2 regions of the Vibrio agarivorans genome follow, and region 1 is predicted to be linked to the other one. Evidence: predicted binding sites of a transcription regulator. Region 1 holds the regulator's gene; the other holds the start of a gene.

Region 1 (10,328 bases):
AGAGCCACGCCCCGCATTGAAGTGTGGGCTATCCTCTAGAACTTTAACGGCTGCAGTCACCGCATCGATAGCTAAACCGCCAGAGCGAAGTATCTCAAAGCCGCAACGCACAGACTTTTCAAGATCAGCTTCAATTGCGTGTTGCAACTCTGGCGTCATCTGCTCACGAAGAATCGTCCCTGCACCACCATGGATTGCAATTGAGAAAGGCATGAAAGCTCCTTGCGTGCTGTATAAATTAGTTTATCGATTATGTCTTGAAGGCGAAAAAAAACGCAAGCCGGTTGGCTTGCGTTATTAATCTTTCACAGTGAGTATTAGTGGCCGCCGCAGCAGTCATCACCATTACCGCAATCGCCTTTGCCGCCACAGCACTCATGATCGTCTTCGTGATCATGGCCGTGACCACCACAGCAACCACCTTCTTTGTGGATGTGACCGTGAGCGATCTCTTCTTCTGTTGCCGCACGAGTGGCTACAACTTCTACGTCAAAAGTCAGCGTCTGACCTGCAAGCATATGGTTACCATCAACCACAACTTCGTCGCCATCTACTTCTGTTACTTCTACAGGAATTGGACCTTGATCAGTGTCAGCAAGGAAACGCATACCCACTTCAATTTGATCCACACCTTGGAATACGTTTGCAGGAACGCGCTGTACTAGACCATCGTTGTGCTCACCGTAAGCATCTTCTGGTGCAACGGTTGCAGAGAACTTATCGCCTGCGACTTTGCCATCAAGCTCTTTCTCAAGACCTGTGATTAGGTTGTTGTGACCGTGCAGGTAATCAAGAGGAGCATCAACTGTTGATTGATCAACAACAACACCATCTTCTGTTTTCACTTGATAAGCTAGGCTAACTACAACGTTCTTTTCAATATTCATAACTGCTCCAAGGCGGTTAAACTGAGCCATTGGCTCAGACACAAAAATAAGATTCCCCGCTATTATGGGGATCAAAACTGGAAACTCAATCAATCCGGCTTAAAAATACCGATCATTTGTTGTTCAGGTTGCGTGCTTTGCTCAAGTGATTTGGGTTTACGTTGCTGGGTATGCAGACACTCAACACACTCTACCCACTCAATATTATTGTCGATCCACCAACGCAAGGTGTCGGTCGTTTTGCACTCTGGGCAGGCTGCGCCAGCAATAAATCTTTTTTTCATTCTACTCTTCACTTTTCCAATAGTGGCGCGAGTGCTTATCATCATCCATCTCACGACCAAAGATCTCTTCCAGTTCCTTACGTGCTTCCTTGGCTCTTAGCGCAAGTTGCTGTTCATCATTGTGCTGAGGTAAAAGCTCTTTCAGCATTGCATTATCAAGTTTTCTAAAGTGAGCCTCGGCACGCTTTGCCTGATATGGGTGCATGCCCAGTTCAATTAAGGTTTGTCGACCTAAATCCAGCGCACTATGAAAGGTCTCTCGTGAATAACCTGTCACGCCCGCATTCAGCAATTGATAGGCCTCAACTCGACTGCGAGCGCGTGCCATTATTTTTAGATTAGGGAAGTGATGTTTACACAGCTCCACTACCTGTAAAATTTCGTCAGGCGAGTCCGTACAGACAATCATGGCTTCAGCGGTTTCAGCTCCAGCGGCGCGTAGCAAATCAAGCTGAGTGGCGTCTCCATAAAACACCTTATACCCAAACCGGCGCAGCAGTTGAATTTGGCTAGCATCACTTTCTAGTACGGTAATCTTAATTTTGTTGGCATACATCAATCGTCCGACGACTTGGCCAAAGCGACCAAAACCTGCAATGATGACACGCGGCTGCTTGTTAACAACGCCTTGGACTTCCTCGTCTTCATGACTCGCATTCAATCGACGCGCATACCAATAGCTTTGAGCCATTAGTGCCAAGGGGGTTGTTACCATTGAGATACTCACCACCAGCAGCAAAAATGCCATCAAGTCGGCATTCAATAGTCCTTGCACGCTTGCTGCTGTGAAAATAACAAACGCAAACTCACCGCCTTGGCTCAGGATCACCGCCATTTTACTGCGAGCCTTTGAGCTGACACCGGATAGACGCGCCAACCAATAAATAATCAGAGCCTTAGCACAAACCAACACAGCAACGGCAAACAAGACTTGTAATGGCATCTCGAAAAGTAGTCCGAGATTGACCGCCATACCGACGGCGATAAAAAACAACCCAAGTAGCAGACCTTTGAATGGGTCTATCGCTATCTCCAACTCATGACGATATTCACTTTCTGCTAGTAGAACCCCAGCTAAGAAAGTGCCGAGAGCCATCGAAAGCCCCAGTTTTTGCATCGTCAACGCGATGCCTACCACCACCAAAAGTGCAGCAACGGTAAATAACTCTTTGACTCCACTTAGAACAACATAACGAAACAGGGGGCGCAGTAAAAAGTGACCACCAACAATAAGTGCCAGCACACTCGCCAGTATCCATAAGCCATCACGCCAGTCACCGGAGGTGTTCCCCGCCAAGAGGGGCAACAGAGCCAACATCGGGATCACTGCGATGTCTTGGAATAACAGTACCGCAAAGCCTGACTGCCCCGCCTCTTTTGCTGTCAGCTCTTGCTCTTCTATCACGCGCAGCGCGATGGCGGTTGAAGACAGTGCCAACCCCATGCCAATGGCCAAGCTCGTTTGCCAAGACAGTCCAGATGCTAAACCAATCAACGCGATGACTGCTGTCGTCACACCAACTTGCGCTCCGCCTAATCCAACGATAGGACCACGCATCTGCCATAACTTCTTGGGATTAAGCTCAAGGCCTATCAAAAACAGCAGCAGAACTACACCAAATTCGGAGAAGTGTAAAATCGCGTCGACATCACTGACCAACCCAAGCCCCCAAGGGCCAATCATTACCCCCGCCAGCAGATAGCCAAGCACCGAGCCCAGACCAAGACGCTGGGCCAATGGCACCATAACCACCGCAGCCGACAGAAAGACCACACTACTGGTTAAAAACTCACTCTCAAGCGCCATATTGACCTCCCTCCAATTGAGCAACATCAATCAGCCACTGCCGATATGCTTGCCCATGGGCATGACGCTCTTGGTCTGAGACATTGTGTGACCAATAAAGCACTAACGGCTCAATCCACACCATCAAGCACAGAGCGGCAACTAATTCAAATGGCTGTAAGATCTGCTCCAATGGGTATTTGTTGTAGCCCCTTGTTCCAAATGCCTCTTCTTTGCCACCTGTCGTGATCACATTGCGCCACACCTTCCCTTTGAGTGCGCTATCTCCGCCAAAGGCAAAGCCTTTACCAAGCACTCGGTCAAGCCACTCTTTCATCAAGGCTGGGCAAGAGTACATATAAAGAGGGTGTTGAAATACGATGACATCATGTTGTGAGACCAGCTGGTGTTCCGCTTTCACATCAATAAAGAAGTCGGGGTAGACTGCATAGAGGTCATGAATCGTGACGTGCTCAAGATCGCCTATCGCATCAAGCGCTGCTTGATTAGCAATAGATTGATCAGATTCTGGGTGTGCATAAATAACCAACACACGCAACGGCGAGTCGGATTGAGTGGTGTGCGAATGAGATGATTGGCTGACATCATTATTATGGTGGGTCATTCCTTGCCCTGCTTCTTTTTCCTTTATCGCTCTCAACATACCCGAAATTAAGATAGAATCGACTTTTCTCCTGCCGAGCATGGCAGGGCTTGTTTTTCAGTGCCATTAAGAACGAAGACGCAATGATCACCTTTACTGATATCCAACTTCTCCGTGGTGGAAAGCCACTTCTAGACCAAGCATCAGCCACTATCCACCCGGGGGATAAAATTGGCTTAGTCGGTAAAAACGGCTGCGGTAAATCAACGCTTTTTGCACTAATGAAAGATGAGTTATCGATTGATGCCGGTAGCTTCCAACAACCCAAACACTGGGAGCTCGCATGGGTTGCCCAAGAAACACCAGCACTGGATCGCAGCGCCATCGAATATGTGATTGATGGTGATAGAGAGTATCGCCAACTAGAAAAGCGTCTTGCTGAAGCAGAGCAAGTCGACAATGGCACGCTCGTTGCGGATTTGCATGGGCAAATTGAGACCATTGGCGGTTATACGATTCGCTCCCGTGCGGCAGAGTTACTTGATGGCCTTGGTTTCAGCCAAGACCAAATGCAATGGAACCTGACACAGTTTTCCGGTGGTTGGCGTATGCGCCTTAACTTAGCGCAAGCGCTATTGTGTCGCTCAGATCTACTACTACTCGATGAACCGACCAACCACTTAGACTTAGATGCCGTTATGTGGCTTGAGCGTTGGCTACAGTCTTACCCTGGCACATTGGTCTTGATCTCGCACGACCGAGACTTTCTCGATCCGATCGTCACCCGCATCATTCATATCGAGAATGAGAAGCTTAACGAATACACCGGCAACTACTCCTCATTTGAAGATCAACGTGCTCAAAAGCTGGTTCTGCAACAAGCGATGTTCCAAAAGCAGCAGAAGCAGATGGCGCACATGCAAAGCTACATCGACCGTTTCCGTTACAAAGCGTCTAAGGCTCGTCAGGCACAAAGCCGCATTAAAGCGCTTGAGAAACTCGAAAAGGTGCTGCCTGCCCAATTTGATAACCCATTCAGCTTTGAGTTCCGTGAACCCGCTGCACTTCCTAATCCAATCATGATGATGGATGACGTAGCAGCAGGTTATGACGACAACCTGATCCTAGAGAAAATTCGCCTTAATCTCGTTCCGGGCAGCCGTATTGGCCTACTTGGTCGCAACGGTGCCGGTAAGTCGACCCTAATTAAGCTCCTTTCTGGCGAGCTAACACCACAAGGTGGTGACTTAACCTATTCTCAAGGTGTCAAAATTGGTTATTTCGCTCAGCATCAGCTAGAGACGCTGCACCCAGAAGAAACACCTTTACAACATATGATGCAGGTAGCGCCAAACCACACCGAGCAACAACTGCGCGACTACTTGGGCAGTTTTGGTTTCCAGGGTGATAAAGCACTCGAGAAAGTGGCGCCGTTCTCTGGCGGAGAAAAAGCTCGTCTCGTGCTGGCATTAATCGTGTGGCAAAAGCCAAACCTACTGCTTCTCGATGAGCCAACCAACCACCTTGATTTGGATATGCGCCAAGCTCTTACGCTAGCACTACAAACATTTGAGGGTGCGATGGTCATCGTCAGCCACGATAGATACCTATTACGCGCCACGACAGATGACCTGTACTTAGTGCATGACAAACAAGTGGCACCATTCAATGGCGATCTGACTGATTATTATAAATGGCTGACTGAACAACAAAAAATCGAAAAGAAAGAGGCACAATCTGCGCAGCCAGCCAAAGACAGTAGCCAAAGTGCTGCAGCTAAGAAAGAGCAGAAGCGCCGCGAAGCAGAATTTCGTAAACAGACCGCTCCTATTCGCAAAACTCTGACAAAACTCGAAGAAAAAATGGATAAGTTAGGCGCCGCTGTCGCACAAGCTGAACAACAATTATTAGATAACAGCCTGTATGAAGCAGAAAACAAAGCTAAACTTAACCAAGTACTTGCTGATCAAGCCAACGCAAAGTCTCAACTCGAAGAGGTTGAAATGGAGTGGATGGAGCAGCAAGAGACGCTTGAGCAGATGGAACAGGAATTCAACGCAGTATGACCAATCAGCAGGCACATCAACTTCTCACCATGGAGCAACTGTGGCAATTTAGCCTCGAGTACTACTCGAGCAGAGAAGTGAAAGATGCCTGCCTAGCATTGCAAAACCAGTTTCACGGTAATGTGAATCTGTTGATCGCCCTAAAATGGCTCGATGAGCATCACTACACCATCCAAGAACAGGACTGGCATCGAGTCGAACAATCTCTCGGGCGCACCGAAGCGCTATTGCATCACTATCGAGAGCTACGCAGAAAGCTCAAAACAGCGCTAAGTGACACACTGTACAGAGAAGCCCTACAGTTTGAATTACAACTAGAAAAACAACAGCAAGCCGACCTCGTAGACTGTATTAATCACCTCACCCTCACCAGTAGAGAGGAACACAGTCTAACCCAGATGTACTGCCTACAACTTGGCGCAGAACACCTACAGGCGGCTTTCGCTAAGCCAGTGGAAGCGTTGCTCAACTAAGCAACCGATAGATACAAGGACTGTAGTATATGCCACAATTTATCGCTGCAACGGGCCTAAAAAACCCTCACGCCCAAACCCTATTTCCGCGCATGATTCGTAAGAAAGCGCTGTTTGAGCCTCAATGGCAAACTCTCGACACACCCGATGGTGACTTTCTTGATCTCGCTTGGAGTCAAGACCCTAACCACCCTGATGCGCAGAAAAAGCCGCTATTCGTGCTTTTCCACGGACTAGAAGGCTGTTTTTATAGCCCTTACGCCAATGGCCTAATGAAAGCCTTCGCTGATGACGGATGGCTATCTGTGATGATGCACTTTCGCGGCTGTAGTGGAAAACCTAACCTACAAGCTCGAGCCTATCACTCGGGAGAAACGGAAGACGCCCGTTTTTTCCTTAAACATTTACGCGCTCAGTTTCCTGAGAATAAATTGGTGGCGGTCGGCATCTCCCTTGGCGGCAACATGCTCGCTAACTACTTAGCGAAATACCAAGATGAGTCGCTGATTGATGCGGCCAGTATAATCTCAGCGCCACTCGATCTTGCGGCTTGTTCCAACCGAATTGAGCAGGGGTTTTCCAAACTCTATCGTAACTACCTACTGGGCTCGCTTAAACGCAACGCCATTCGTAAACACCATCTGATCAAGGGTGAACTTAAGATCACTTATCAGAGCATTAAACGCGTCACCCGTTTACAAGAGTTTGATGATTTAATTACAGCACCCCTGCACGGTTTTAAGGATGCTGAAGACTATTACCAGCAGTGCTCTGGGATCAATCACCTCAAAGCCATCACTACACCAACATTGATCATTCATGCCAAAGACGACCCGTTCATGACTGAAGACGTGATCCCCAAATTTATCCTGCCAGATAATATCGATTACCGTCTGTTTGAGCATGGAGGTCACGTTGGCTTTCTCAGCGGCAGTTTACTAAAACCCACATTTTGGCTAGAAGAAGCGCTGCCTGCCTATTACGAATGTCTCTCAAAGTCGGCATAATACGCATTAAGACAGATTGATCATGAAGTGGAGAAGTATTGATGATCATCCCATGGCAAGAAATTGAATCCGAGACACTCGACAACCTAATCAAAGAGTTCATCCTTCGCGAGGGGACCGACTACGGAGAGTATGAAGTCACCCTGGCGCAAAAGGTGGAACAGGTACGCAAGCAAATAGAGGCAGGCGATGCCGTTATCGTCTTTTCTGAGCTACATGAAACCATTGATATTCAGGTTCGTAAGTCCATCGGAAAATTCTAACCACAACCTCGCCAAAGTCACTTTGGTGCGCTAAGGTTAAGCTTCCAAAAATCATAACTATTAAATAGACAGGTAAGTCATGTCAGCCAAGCATCCGATTATCGCGGTGACCGGCTCCTCTGGTGCAGGAACCACCACAACGTCAGAAGCCTTTAGAAAGATGTTCAATATGATGAACGTCAAATCCGCCTGGGTGGAAGGAGATAGCTTCCACCGCTTTACCCGTCCTGAGATGGACGTGGAGATTCGCAAAGCACGCGAGCAAGGCAAACACATCAGCTACTTCGGCCCACAAGCCAACGACTTCTCTGCACTAGAGCAGTTTTTTGCTCGCTATGGCGAAGAGGGGCAAGGGGAAGTGCGTCGCTATCTACATACCTTTGATGAAGCGGTGCCTTACAACCAAATGCCTGGAACCTTCACTCCATGGCAACAACTGCCCGAAGATACCGATGTACTGTTCTATGAGGGCCTGCATGGCGGCGTAGTCGATGGTGAAGTCAACGTCTCTAAACACGTCGATTTTCTGATTGGCATGGTGCCTATCGTTAACTTAGAGTGGATTCAAAAGTTTGTCCGCGACACTCGTGACCGTGGACACTCACGCGAAGCAGTGATGGATTCTATCGTCCGCTCAATGGATGACTACCTAAACTACATCACTCCGCAGTTTTCACGCACCCATATCAACTTTCAGCGTGTCCCTACCGTCGACACTTCCAACCCGCTAAATGCGAAAGGCATCCCAAGTCTGGACGAGAGTTTTGTGGTGATTCGTCTGCGCGGGATCAAAAATGTCGACTTCCCTTATCTGCTAGCGATGATTGACGGCTCATTTATGTCGCGCCACAACACACTTGTTGTGCCCGGGGGTAAGATGAGTTTTGCGATGGAATTGATTGTCAGACCCATCTTACAGCAGCTTATAGAAACTGGGAAAATAGGTTAATTGCGACCAATAACCAGACAACCTTGTCAGTACGTGATCAGGTGCACAGAATCTGAGTAATTATCGGTCATCTTACCCCGTTAAAATCAAGAAATCGCACAAGAAACGCGTTACTATCTTGTCTGAATTACGAGATAGCTTGCAGCAAGTGTCTTCAGCACTTATGCTACTAAGCCTAGTTAAGCTTAGCGCAATAAGGAAAGCAGCAAGCGAACCCTGCAGAGGAAGATATATTTATGGTTCTAGGTAAACCTCAAACCGATCCAACGTTAGAGTGGTTTCTTTCACACTGTCATATTCATAAGTACCCATCAAAAAGCACGCTGATTCACGCTGGTGAAAAAGCGGAAACCTTGTACTACATCGTAAAAGGTTCTGTTGCGGTTCTTATTAAAGACGAAGAAGGTAAGGAAATGATCCTTTCTTACCTAAACCAAGGTGATTTCATTGGTGAGCTAGGTCTTTTTGAAGAAGACCAAGAGCGTACTGCTTGGGTACGTGCAAAATCGCCATGTGAAGTTGCTGAGATTTCATTCAAGAAGTTCCGTCAACTTATCCAAGTTAACCCAGATATCCTAATGCGCCTTTCAGCGCAGATGGCAAGCCGCCTACAAGTGACTAGCCAAAAAGTGGGTGACTTAGCATTCCTTGACGTAACAGGTCGCATCGCTCAGACGCTACTAAACCTAGCGAAACAGCCAGACGCAATGACACACCCAGACGGCATGCAAATCAAGATCACTCGTCAAGAGATCGGTCAGATTGTTGGTTGTTCACGTGAAACCGTTGGCCGTATCTTGAAGATGCTTGAAGAGCAGAACCTAATTTCTGCACACGGTAAAACTATCGTGGTTTACGGCACTCGTTAATTCTCAATGGCTCTCAACGAGTCCGTGTGAATTTTCAGTAAGCTGATTAAATTGAAAAAAACACCAAACCTCCGTTTGGTGTTTTTTTATGTCTTGCCTATTTAAGGTATTAGAGACTACTGGTTAGTACTCTCAAAGATTTTGTCCGCCGACGCTGCGACAAATCCGCGATACAGTGAACCATCGCGGGTCGGATAGCGCTTGGCAAACTCATAAAAACCGCCCGGAATGTGCTGCTCTCCATCACTGAATTGGACGAGTACTTTGTCGGCCATAGTCGATGATTGCTCTAGTAACACCTCGGGAGTGCCTTTCACTTCCCCACCCGATTCATTGATAACAAAACCCGTCTGCCTCAGCCGAGCATTTACGTCAACGACCTCTGCAAACGCATTGAGTTGATTCACGCTGACCGTAAAGTGATTGGCACCATAGCCGTGCGCCGCGAGCCAAGAGGCATACTCACTCTCTTGCGCCAATTGTTGATACTCTTGATATGAGATGTCCCACAAGCGACCCGCAAAGAGAAACTCCGGCGTTAATAGCTTATTGGCATCCAGTTGGGCAACAAGGCGTGCGACGATCGATTGAAGCTGTATTGAACACTCTTCAACTTTCAACTCACTGATAAACACCTTCGGCTGGTTAGGATCGGGATGTTCATAATGCTTCGCTAACAGCTTTTTGCTCTCAAAAACATAATCACCTCCTTCTTGATAACCTAAAGCCAGAAATGGCTTGGCTAAGGTCTCAATACCCAGTGGCTCTATATTAAAGGTCCTCAAAGCAATATGGTCATTAATCAGTGGCTTGTCCTCCTCTAGTATCTGATGTACTTGCTCAGCAGAGGGGCACAAGCGATGAATATAGTCTTGCCACATTCGCGCAAACAGTGTGTCGACGGTGAAAGTTGGGGTCATACTCTCTCCTTGCTTTGTCTTTGAAAAAGAGGGAAAAGGTGGGTAGCTCTCGAGCTACCCTCAGCTTGTGACGAGAAAAATGATTATAGTTTTAACCCAGGGCTTAATGTCGCTGGCAGTAAAGGCTCACTGCCTTCCATCGATGCCATCGGATAGGCACAATAATCTGCAGCATAGAAGGCGCTTGGACGTAAGTTGCCAGAAGCTCCCGGGCCACCAA
Region 2 (10,328 bases), on a different contig from region 1:
TGTCCTAATCACCAAACTAAAAAGTCGCCCAAACTCAGAAGAGTCAGGGCGACTGTTTTCAATCAAATTGTCTAAACTAACGAGTCTATTGAGACTTTAGCTTATAGAACAGCGTTGATAGCGGTGGAAGTGCAATCTCGATAGACTGAGCCAGCCCCTCTGATTTTACCGCCTCCGTAGACGCTGCTGCGACGACATCAAAGCCACTACCGTCGTACTTGGTGTCATCCGTACTCAACACCAGCTCATAAGTACCCTCAACTGGCATACCTAGGCGGAAGCTTGAGTGTGGTACAGGTGTAAAGTTACTGATCACCAGAATGCGCTCACCGTCTTCACTAATACGCTCATGCGCAATCACACTGCGGTCCGCTTCATCTTGCAAACGCCACTCAAAGCCACGTGGATCGGCATCCAATTCATGTAGCGCTTTCTCATTGCGATACAGCAAGTTCAAGTCACGAGTTAAGCTTTGCATCCCTTTATGACGTGCAAACTCAAGCAAGAACCATTGCAACTGATCGTCATGATTCCACTCTGCGGTTTGACCCAGCTCTGCACCCATAAAGTTGAGCTTTTTACCAGGCTGACCATACATATAGCCATAGTAAGCGCGGCAGTTCGCTGTTTGTTGCCACTCATCGCCCGGCATCTTATCGATGATTGAGCCTTTACCATAGACCACTTCATCATGTGACAGAGACAATACGTAGTTCTCACTGAAGGCATAGATCAGTGGGAACGTGAGTGTGTTGTGGTGATATTTACGATGAACAGGATCTTCTTTGATATAAGAAAGACTGTCGTGCATCCAACCCATGTTCCACTTAAAACCAAAGCCTAAGCCACCAGCAAAAGTTGGTGCTGATACACCAGGGAATGCCGTTGATTCTTCGGCAATGGTCATGGCATTCGGGAAGTGTTTGTACACCTCTTCGTTCATCCACTTAAGTGTCGCAATCGCATCGTAGTTCTCACGACCACCGTCGATATTAGGGATCCACTGATCGTGGCTGCGCGAGTAGTCTAGATACAGCATGGACGCCACAGCATCAACACGAATACCATCAATATGGAACTGCTCAAACCAATACAGTGCATTGGAAACAAGGAAGCGACGTACATGCTCTCGACCGAGATCGTAGATGTATGAGTTCCAATCTTGATGCCAACCACGGCGCGGGTCTGGATCGTGGAACAGTGGTGTTCCATCAAAGTTCGCTAAACCGTGATCATCCGACGGAAAGTGCGCAGGCACCCAGTCAAGGACCACACCTAAGCCCGCTTTATGACACTCGTCGACAAAGTACTTAAAGTCATCTGGCGAACCAAAACGACTGGTTGGTGCAAACATACCGACAGGTTGATAGCCCCATGAACCATAGAACGGGTGTTCTGATACTGGCATCAATTCAACATGGGTATAACCAAGATCAACCAGATACGGTACCAATTGATCCGCAAGATCGCGGTAGTTTAGGAAGTCACCGTTTTCGTCACGACGCCAAGATCCGGCGTGTAACTCATAGAAAGACAGCGCTTCTTTGCGTTTTTCTGTCACTGGACGCGTTTGCCAGTCACTGTCGTTCCACTGATAACGATTGTGATCGTAAGTCAGTGAAGCAAAAGATGGGTATTGCTCTGAATGGAAACCCCATGGGTCAGCTTTATGTGGCAAGCCTTTACCATCTGGGCCTTTCATCTCAAACTTATATTGAGAGCCTTCAGGTAGATTCGGGATAAAGATCCCCCAAATCCCATAGTCTAGGCGCTGCATCGGGTTACGACGACCATCCCATTGGTTGAAATCGCCCACAATGCTGCACGCTGTTGCGTGTGGTGCATAGACTAAGAAACGGGTACCAGAAATCTGTTCGCCACCACGCTCTAGAGAGATAAATTGCGCTCCTAGGTAGTGATACATTGATTTCGGTGTATGAAGATCTTCAAACTCTGCGTACAACGAATGGTATTGGTATGGATCGTCGAGCACCTGCTCTGTGCCGCTCCAATCCACCGCAAGTTGATAGTGTTGCAGATGAAGATCAAATGGTTGTTGTAGTGTAAAACCTGACGCTTCTTCTCGAGCCATTGGCAGACGTGTGCCGTCATCTAGGATAACTTCTACACCCGACGCTCCTGGCATCCAAACGCGCAAACTCCCCTCTTCTGCGCTTAGAAACGGACCAATAAATGAAAATGGATCCGCGTACGATGCGTCTTCTAACTGATTGTATGCAAGCGCAATATCCTTAAGCCCTTCGCTCTTCAATTTTTTCTCTCCTAGACCTGTCGAACATGACCTAAAACAGCTCTACCTTTGGTCTTTGGCAAACACTTTTCCCAAAAGAGTATTTGACGGTGGTAGTGGCAAGCCCTTGTTCTTTTTTACGTTGTTATAATGCGCCTAATATTTGAGTAAATATTCAAATTTAGGCAAAAAAAAGACCCGCTAAAAGCGGGTCTAAAATTAGCGTCCGGTCAGTTTACCTAATAAATACTACTATTAGAGTGACCTAACCGAAATTTCTGTTCAACAGTGACTATTTACTCGCCTCAGCGCGCACTTCTGTTAGGCGTTTTGCTAAGCGGTTTACATTGTCGCGACCAAAGATCTGATCCAGGTTCATCGACAGCTTACGACGCCAGTTCGGGTACTCGTCGACAGTGCCAGGGATGTTGACAGGTTTGTCCATCTCTAGCCAATCTTCAAGCTGAACACTGAGCAGCGTTGAAGAGCCCGATGCAACATGAAGTTGCAGCGCTTCCGCTAGCATGGTGTCCATCGGTACGTACTGTGCGTCACGGCCTACGCCTTCAGGCAAGTAGCCGTGCCAAGCCACTGAGTCTAGAATACCCTGCTTGCTCTTCAAGCGATCAGCGAACAGACCTTCTAGCTGCTGCTCATTCGGGTATAGACCGAGCTCACGACCCATTTTCAGGTCATCACAGTGCCAGAAACCACGCAGTGTTGGCATATCGTGCGTACACAGTGCCGACATAGATTGATTCGCGTAGTGCTCTGGTGAGATGTAACCACCATCATCTTCAGATGTTTCGAAGAAGAATACCTTGTATGAGTGAACGCCAGCATCACGCAGGATACCTACGATTTCATCAGGTACTGTACCCAAGTCTTCACCAATCACTGAACACTCATGACGGTGCGACTCTAGTGCTAGGATTGCTAGCATATCTTCTACCGGGTAGTAGATGTAAGCGCCGTTTGTTGCGTTCTCACCCTTAGGAATCCACCAAAGGCGTAGAAGACCTAATACGTGGTCAATACGCAGTGAACCACAATGCTTCATGTTGGCACGCAGCAGCTTGATATAGGCATCATAGCTGGTTGCTTGTAGCGCTTGAGGGTTTAGAGGTGGTAGACCCCAGTTTTGGCCAAGAGGACCAAGAATATCCGGTGGCGCACCGATACTTGCGTCCATTACAAGGTTGCCATCATCAGCCCAAGTTTCTGCGCCAGAATCAGCCACACCCACCGCTAGGTCGCGGTAAAGGCCAACTGACATGCCCTTCTCTTCCGCTAGCGTCTGAGCTTCGTTAATTTGAGTATCCGCAACCCACTGTAGATACATGTATAGGTTAACGCGATCTTGGTTGTCTTTAATGTACTTTTGAACGGCACTGTTTTCGAAGTGACGGTATTTCTCAGGGAATACCGGCCAGCCCCACATGTTGCTATCTTCTGCGTGCAACTCAGCGTGCAGCGCATCAAATGCCGCTTGGTGTACTAAGCTATCGCCCCCTTCTGCAACAAATGCTTCAAACTCTTTCGCGCGGTCTGTGCCTTTGTCTAGGTGACGAGATTTAAATTCATTAAATAGCAATGGCAGAATGCTCATCTTCATCGCTGATACTTCTGAGTAGTTCACCCAGTGAGCATCACGCGCTTCTTGAAGACGCTTTTGGAACTCTGCGCTGCCAACTTGCTGCTGTGCTTCTGCACTTAGAGAGAACTCTGGTACAGAGCTCACATCAATATACATGATGTTTAACCAGCGACGAGAAGACGGGCTGTATGGGCTCGCACCTTCTGGGTTAGCTGGGAATAGTGAATGAATTGGGTTCAGACCCACAAAATCACCACCACGTGATGCGATATCTGCCACCAACTGTTTTAGGTCACCGAAATCACCGATACCCCAGTTGTGTTGTGTACGTAGTGTGTAAAGCTGAACACTCGGGCCCCACATTTTTTTGCCCGATTCCATTTCTGGCTGTTTGAAACACGCTTTCGGCGTGATAATCAGCGTCATGCAGTATGGAGATTTACGACGTTTGCGAGAGATCTCTAGCTTGTGGTAACCCCAAGGTAGGTTGCTTGGTAAAGCAAATACCAATGGACCACCTTCCGCACGCTCATCACGAACAACTTGCGACTGTAGGTAACCTTCTAGTACCTCACCCTCTTCCGTTGTTAATGACCAGCTAAACTCGCTTTCACGCGCGCTTGTACCTAGGTAAAGAGGTACTTCTACTGGCTCTCCGCTGCGTAGCACTAGAACTGGGTCAAGTACGTCTTTTTTATGTTTTTTCTCTGCAGACTTTAGCAAAGTCTCATCATTTGTAGTGTCGTAACCTAGGGAAGCAAGTAGACGACGTAAGGTATCTTCTTCCACCTTAGCCTCATCTCCCCAAGCACTGACGTAACTATCAGCCAATCGCGCCATTTCAGCGACTTGTTTTAGTGCACTTTGTTCTTTCATCGCTCTCTCCGAAGGACTGCTAACCTTCATCCTGTAGGGTTTGACTAACAAAATGTTAGTCTAAAAATATCTTCAATAGTGACAGAAGAGCCAAGGCGGTTGCCTTGGCTAATCTTTGTACTTTGGAAATTAACGGTTAACCGCTTCTAGTTTCCAAATGTTGTTCACGTAGTCGCGAATCGAACGGTCTGAGCTGAACTTGCCAACTAGCGCCGTGTTTAGAATCGCTTTCTTCGCCCAACCTGCTTGGTCACGGTATTGCGCGTCCATATCTTCGTGAGCTTTCACGTAAGACGCGAAGTCAGCAAGACATAGGTACGGGTCACCGCCATCTAGTAGGCTGTCGTATGTTGCACGTAGTAGACCTGGTTGACCTGGAGTGAACTCATCACCTAGTAGTAGGTCTAGAGATGCTTTCAATAGTGGGTCAGCGTTGTAGTAGTCGTATGGGTTGTAACCTGCCGCTTGTGTGCGTTTCACACCATCAACATCTAAGCCGAAGATGTAGATGTTCTCATCGCCTACTTCTTCACGGATCTCAACGTTAGCACCGTCCATCGTACCGATAGTTAGGGCACCGTTAAGCGCCATCTTCATGTTACCCGTACCAGATGCTTCTTTACCTGCCATAGAGATTTGCTGAGAAACGTCAGCCGCTGGGATCAACATTTCAGCCATGCTTACACGGTAGTCAGGGATGAATACCACTTTCAGCTTACCGCCTAGGCGAGGGTCGTTGTTTACTTTCTCAGCAACCTTGTTAATCGCAAAGATGATCTCTTTCGCTAAGTGGTAACCTGGCGCCGCTTTCGAGCCGAAGAATACAACGCGTGGCGTCATATCAAACGTTGGGTCATTCAGTAGGCGGTGGTATAGAGACAACACGTGTAGCAAATCAAGCTGCTGGCGCTTGTACTCGTGCAGACGCTTGATCATCACGTCAAAGATAGCATTCGTATCTAGCTCGATACCCATGTTCTCTTTAACCCAATCCGCTAGACGCTGTTTGTTCTGTTTCTTAACAGCCATGTACTCTTTTTGGAATTTCGCATCGTTAGCAAATTCCGCAATGCCTTCTAGCTGTTCAAGCTTAGCTGGCCACTCAGAACCAATCTTCTCAGTGATAAGAGCCGATAGACCTGGGTTACAGAATTTCAACCAACGACGAGGTGTCACACCGTTCGTTACGTTGTGTAGACGAGTTGGGTACATCTCGTGGAACTCTGGGAATAGGTCAGCTTTCACCAACTCAGAGTGAAGTGCTGCTACACCGTTAACTGCGTATGAACCGATAACACATAGGTTAGCCATACGAACCATGCGGTGGAAACCTTCTTGGATGATAGAAAGCTTAGCTTGCTTCTCACCATCACCAGGCCACATTGCACGTACTTCTTGTAGGAAGCGGTGGTTGATTTCAAAGATAATTTCCATGTGACGAGGAAGTAGACGCTGAATTAGCGACTCAGACCAAGTCTCTAGTGCTTCTGGCAATAGAGTGTGGTTTGTGTACGCGAATGTGTGCGAGCTGATTTCCCATGCTTCTTCCCAAGATAGGCCTTTCTCATCAAGAAGGATGCGCATCAATTCTGGGATAGCGATAGTTGGGTGTGTATCGTTAAGCTGGATAGTCTCTTGCTTAGGAAGATCCGCTAGTGTGTAACCTGCTGCTTCGTGGCGACGTAGGATGTCGCGTACCGATGCTGCTGAGTGGAAGTACTGCTGCATTAGACGCAGAGTCTTACCTTTCTCGTGGTTGTCGTTCGGGTAAAGAACTTTCGTGATGTTACCTGCATCGATCAGTGCGTGCTGAGCTTCGAAGTAGTCACCGTTGTTGAAGCTCTCTAGAGAGAAAGGCGCAAGAGCCTGACATTCCCAAAGACGCAGTGGATACACTGTTTCTGACTCGTAACCTACGATAGGTAGATCCCATGGCATTGCTTTCACAGTCATGCCTGGTACCCATTTGCGGACTTCTTTGCCGCCTTGGTTAACCACTTCTACGCGGCCAAAGAAACCGATCTCTTGAGCAAGTTCAGGACGAGCCACTTCCCAAGGGTAACCCTCAACACCACGCCATGCGTCTGGTGCTTCTTTCTGGCGGCCATCTTCAAATGACTGCTTAAATAGACCGTATTCGTAGTGCAGGCCGTAACCTACAGTTGGGTATTCTTGTGCAGCACAAGAATCCATGAAACATGCTGCTAGACGACCTAGACCACCGTTACCTAGTGATGGGTCACGTTCTTCTTCTAGAAGATCTGTTAGGTTTTGACCTAGCTCTTCCATCGCTTCAGTGATCTGCTCGTACAGACCCATGCTGATCAGGTTGTTACCTGTCAAACGGCCAATAAGGAACTCTAGTGAAAGGTAGTTAACGCTTTTCGCTTGTTTGATTTTTGGGTCTTGCTCTGTTTGTAGCAAGTCAAGCGTTGTTAGTTCTGCTAGTGCGCGGCCCATTGCTAGGTACCATGCACGAGGAGAAGCTGTTTCTACTGTTGTCGCGTAAGTCGCTGAAAGGTGTTTTTTAACATCTGCTTGGAATGCAGCTTTGTCAAAGTTTTTCTGTTGAGTAGGTTTCATTAGAGAAATCTCACTTATTGGTTTTAATCCATCTACGATATATCGTGCATTGTCCCCTATTTCAAAACATCCTCCCGTATAGGGTGGAGGATAGGAGGAGAGCACAGGGCGTAGAGCCTATTACTTTGCAAATAAAGTGATCTAACTCTCACTGACACTCGATTTGCTCAAATTTGTGTTGAACCGGATCACACTCATGGTCGTTTTATAAACAACCGTAAACGATGACAGAAAAATTAACCTTTTTAGAGTTATCGGGATTTTTATAACCTTGGTCACAAATATTTATCGAGCCATCACTTTTGTGCTAATAAGCAGTGCAATCGATTTCAATAATAGTGAACAAATGACTACATTTTGTGACCAAGCCCACAGATATGGGGCGTAGTTGTACCAGATGTACGAATTGCGAGCGAAAACGAGGGTTGGATCAATGCCATTCGCGTTTTTCTTTCAGTAACATGACGATACCCAGTCATACCATCCTACTTTTAGGCACGTATGACGAATAAATAGAGACACCGTTAACGGTGCATTGGATAAATCAGGGTAAGAATAAGATGTGGATACCATCAAAGTTAACTCGCCCGGGCCGATTACATAACGCGATTCTACGCCCACGAGTTTTAGACTTGCTGCAAGAAGCTAACTGCTACAAATTAGTACTGTTCCGTTCGCCAGCTGGCTACGGTAAAACCACAATGGCAGCTCAGTGGCTAGCAGATAAAACGCATGTCGGTTGGTATAGCGTAGATGAGAGTGATAACGACCCATTTCGCTTTATTAACTATTTTTTGCAAGCGCTGAACAAAGCGACAGATAACTGCTGTCCAAATGCTCAAAAACTGGCTGAGAAGCGCCAGTTCTCATCATTGCATTCACTATTTGGTGAAGTCTTCACTGAGCTTTCTGACTTTTATCAAGAGAGCTACATTGTTATCGATGACTACCATCTCATTAATGATGACGAAATTCATGAAGCGATGCGCTTTTTCCTTAAACATATGCCTGACAATCTCACGCTAGTGGTCACAAGCCGATCTGCACCGCCATTGGGCACCGCTAACCTGCGCGTTCGTGACCTGATGATTGAGATTGGCAACGAGCTGCTCGCATTTGATACTGAAGAGACGACACGTTTCTTCAATCAGCGAGTAGATGATGGCATTGACGATCAAACTGCGAATAGCCTTCGCACCTATGTGGAAGGCTGGCCATCTGCGCTGCAGTTGATCGCTTTACAAGCTCAGCACCAACAGCGTACCTTAGTACAATCGGCTGAGTCAGTTTCACAATTCAATCACGCCCATCTTTGGGACTATCTGATTGAGGAAGTTTTCGATCTTCTTGATCAAGAGACACGCCAGTTCTTGTTGGAATGTTCTGTACTGGATCACTTCAACGATACCCTCGTCTGCACCTTGACTAAGCGCGAAGACGCACTAAGCATGCTTGAGTCTCTCAATCGCTATGGTTTGTTTGTCTACCCTCTTGAGGGAGAGCACAACTGGTATCGCTTCCATAATCTGTTTGCAGAGTTTCTTGCTCACGAGCGTCAAGCACGGATCCCACAAAAAGAGGGAGAGTTACACCAAGCAGCGGCGCAAGCTTGGCTAGAACAAGGTATGCCTCATCGCGCCCTCAGCCATGCTCAAATGTCGAATGATACTGAGCTAATGGCAGGTATTCTGCGTGAGCACGGATGGAAGATGTTCAACCAAGGCGAGCTAGAGTCCCTTGAAAAAGCGATCAGCAGCCTATCGCCAGAGCAGCTTTACACAGTACCGAAACTCGTGATGCTGCAAGCGTGGGTTGAGCAGAGTCTCAATGGCTATAACAAGGTAGGTGACATGCTCACCACCGCGATTGAGCACATGGAAGAGTACGATGTCACTCTATCCTCCAAAGAGCAAGGTGAGCTTAATGCACTAAAAGCACAGGTAGCGATTAACCAAAACCAGCCTGAGCAAGCACTTGAGCTGGCGGAACTGGCGCTCAGTCAACTTGATCACACGGTATATCGTAGCCGCATTGTCGCCACGTCTGTTGTCGGCGAAGTCAACCACGTACTTGGCCATCTCAGTCGTGCGCTGCCGATGATGCAACAAACAGAGAAGCTTGCTCGTCAATATCAGGTTTACCATCAAGCGTTGTGGGCAATGCTGCAACAGAGCGAGATCTTAATTGCTCAAGGTTACGTTCAAGCGGCCTACGAAGTACAAGACAACGCCTTTAAGCTCATTGAGGAGCATCAACTTCAGCAATTGCCAATGAATGAGTTCTTGCTGCGTATCCGCTCACAGCTGTTGTGGTGCTGGAATCGATTGGATGAAGCTGAGGTGTGTGCTTACCAAGGGATTGAAGTACTTGGCAACGACAGTGACCCACGTCACCTTCATTCCTACTCTATGCTGGCACGCATCGCGATTGGTCGTGGTGAGCTTGATAAGGCAGCTAAGTTCATCAAGCAAATCGAGCACATGATGAAGCAATCCACCTACCACGTTGATTGGACGGCGAATGCCTCACTCTCCTTACTGCTCTTCTGGCAGGCGCGTGGTGACAGTGGTGCGATCCAGCAGTGGCTAGAGACTGCTACTCGCCCAGATAAAGCGTGTAACCACTTTACTCAGTTACAGTGGCGCAATATCGTACGCGCCTACATTAACTTAGGTGAGTTTGAGCAAGCACAAGAGACGCTTAGCTTCCTGCAGCAAGAGGCAGATAAGCATCAGCTAGTGACGGATACGAACCGTAACCTAATTGTCGAAACTATTTTGCTTGCGAGCAAAGGTGAAGACGATGAAGCACGAGCGAAGCTCAAGTACGCCTTAGAGATGACCAACCAAACCGGTATTTTGGGTAACTTCCTTGTTGATGGCAGCAAAATTGGCCACCTGCTTGAAAAACTGACCCACAAGACCGAACTTGGGGATCTTGAGCGTCACCGAGCGCAGCAGCTGATGAAAGACATCTCAACCACGCAGCGCAGTCGCTCAGTACACTTTGATGAAGAGTTTG

What was found. The regulator CRP, encoded in region 1, controls carbon source genes, mostly activating them, when cyclic AMP is high. The targets are predictions, from matches to a motif close to TGTGANNNNNNTCACA.
Region 2: a site for CRP is predicted at 7,666-7,681, ahead of malT (HTH-type transcriptional regulator MalT). Genes of this name have one in related genera too.

What each region holds. Positions count from the first base shown of each region.
Region 1 covers NZ_JAUFQF010000004.1:649,743-660,070, forward strand. The annotation lists gene QWZ05_RS11500 (isoaspartyl peptidase/L-asparaginase family protein) at 1-213, opposite strand, end outside; gene slyD (peptidylprolyl isomerase) at 318-887, opposite strand; gene QWZ05_RS11510 (YheV family putative zinc ribbon protein) at 977-1,171, opposite strand; gene kefB (glutathione-regulated potassium-efflux system protein KefB) at 1,173-2,978, opposite strand; gene kefG (glutathione-regulated potassium-efflux system ancillary protein KefG) at 2,968-3,582, opposite strand; gene QWZ05_RS11525 (ABC transporter ATP-binding protein) at 3,705-5,627, shown strand; gene QWZ05_RS11530 (TIGR02444 family protein) at 5,624-6,100, shown strand; gene QWZ05_RS11535 (hydrolase) at 6,130-7,107, shown strand; gene QWZ05_RS11540 (YheU family protein) at 7,149-7,370, shown strand; gene QWZ05_RS11545 (phosphoribulokinase) at 7,450-8,319, shown strand; gene crp (cAMP-activated global transcriptional regulator CRP) at 8,556-9,188, shown strand; gene QWZ05_RS11555 (DUF1338 domain-containing protein) at 9,305-10,108, opposite strand; gene astD (succinylglutamate-semialdehyde dehydrogenase) at 10,192-10,328, opposite strand, start outside.
Region 2 covers NZ_JAUFQF010000002.1:251,756-262,083, reverse strand. The annotation lists gene glgB (1,4-alpha-glucan branching protein GlgB) at 86-2,272, opposite strand; gene malQ (4-alpha-glucanotransferase) at 2,544-4,724, opposite strand; gene QWZ05_RS06685 (glycogen/starch/alpha-glucan phosphorylase) at 4,854-7,307, opposite strand; gene malT (HTH-type transcriptional regulator MalT) at 7,868-10,328, shown strand, end outside.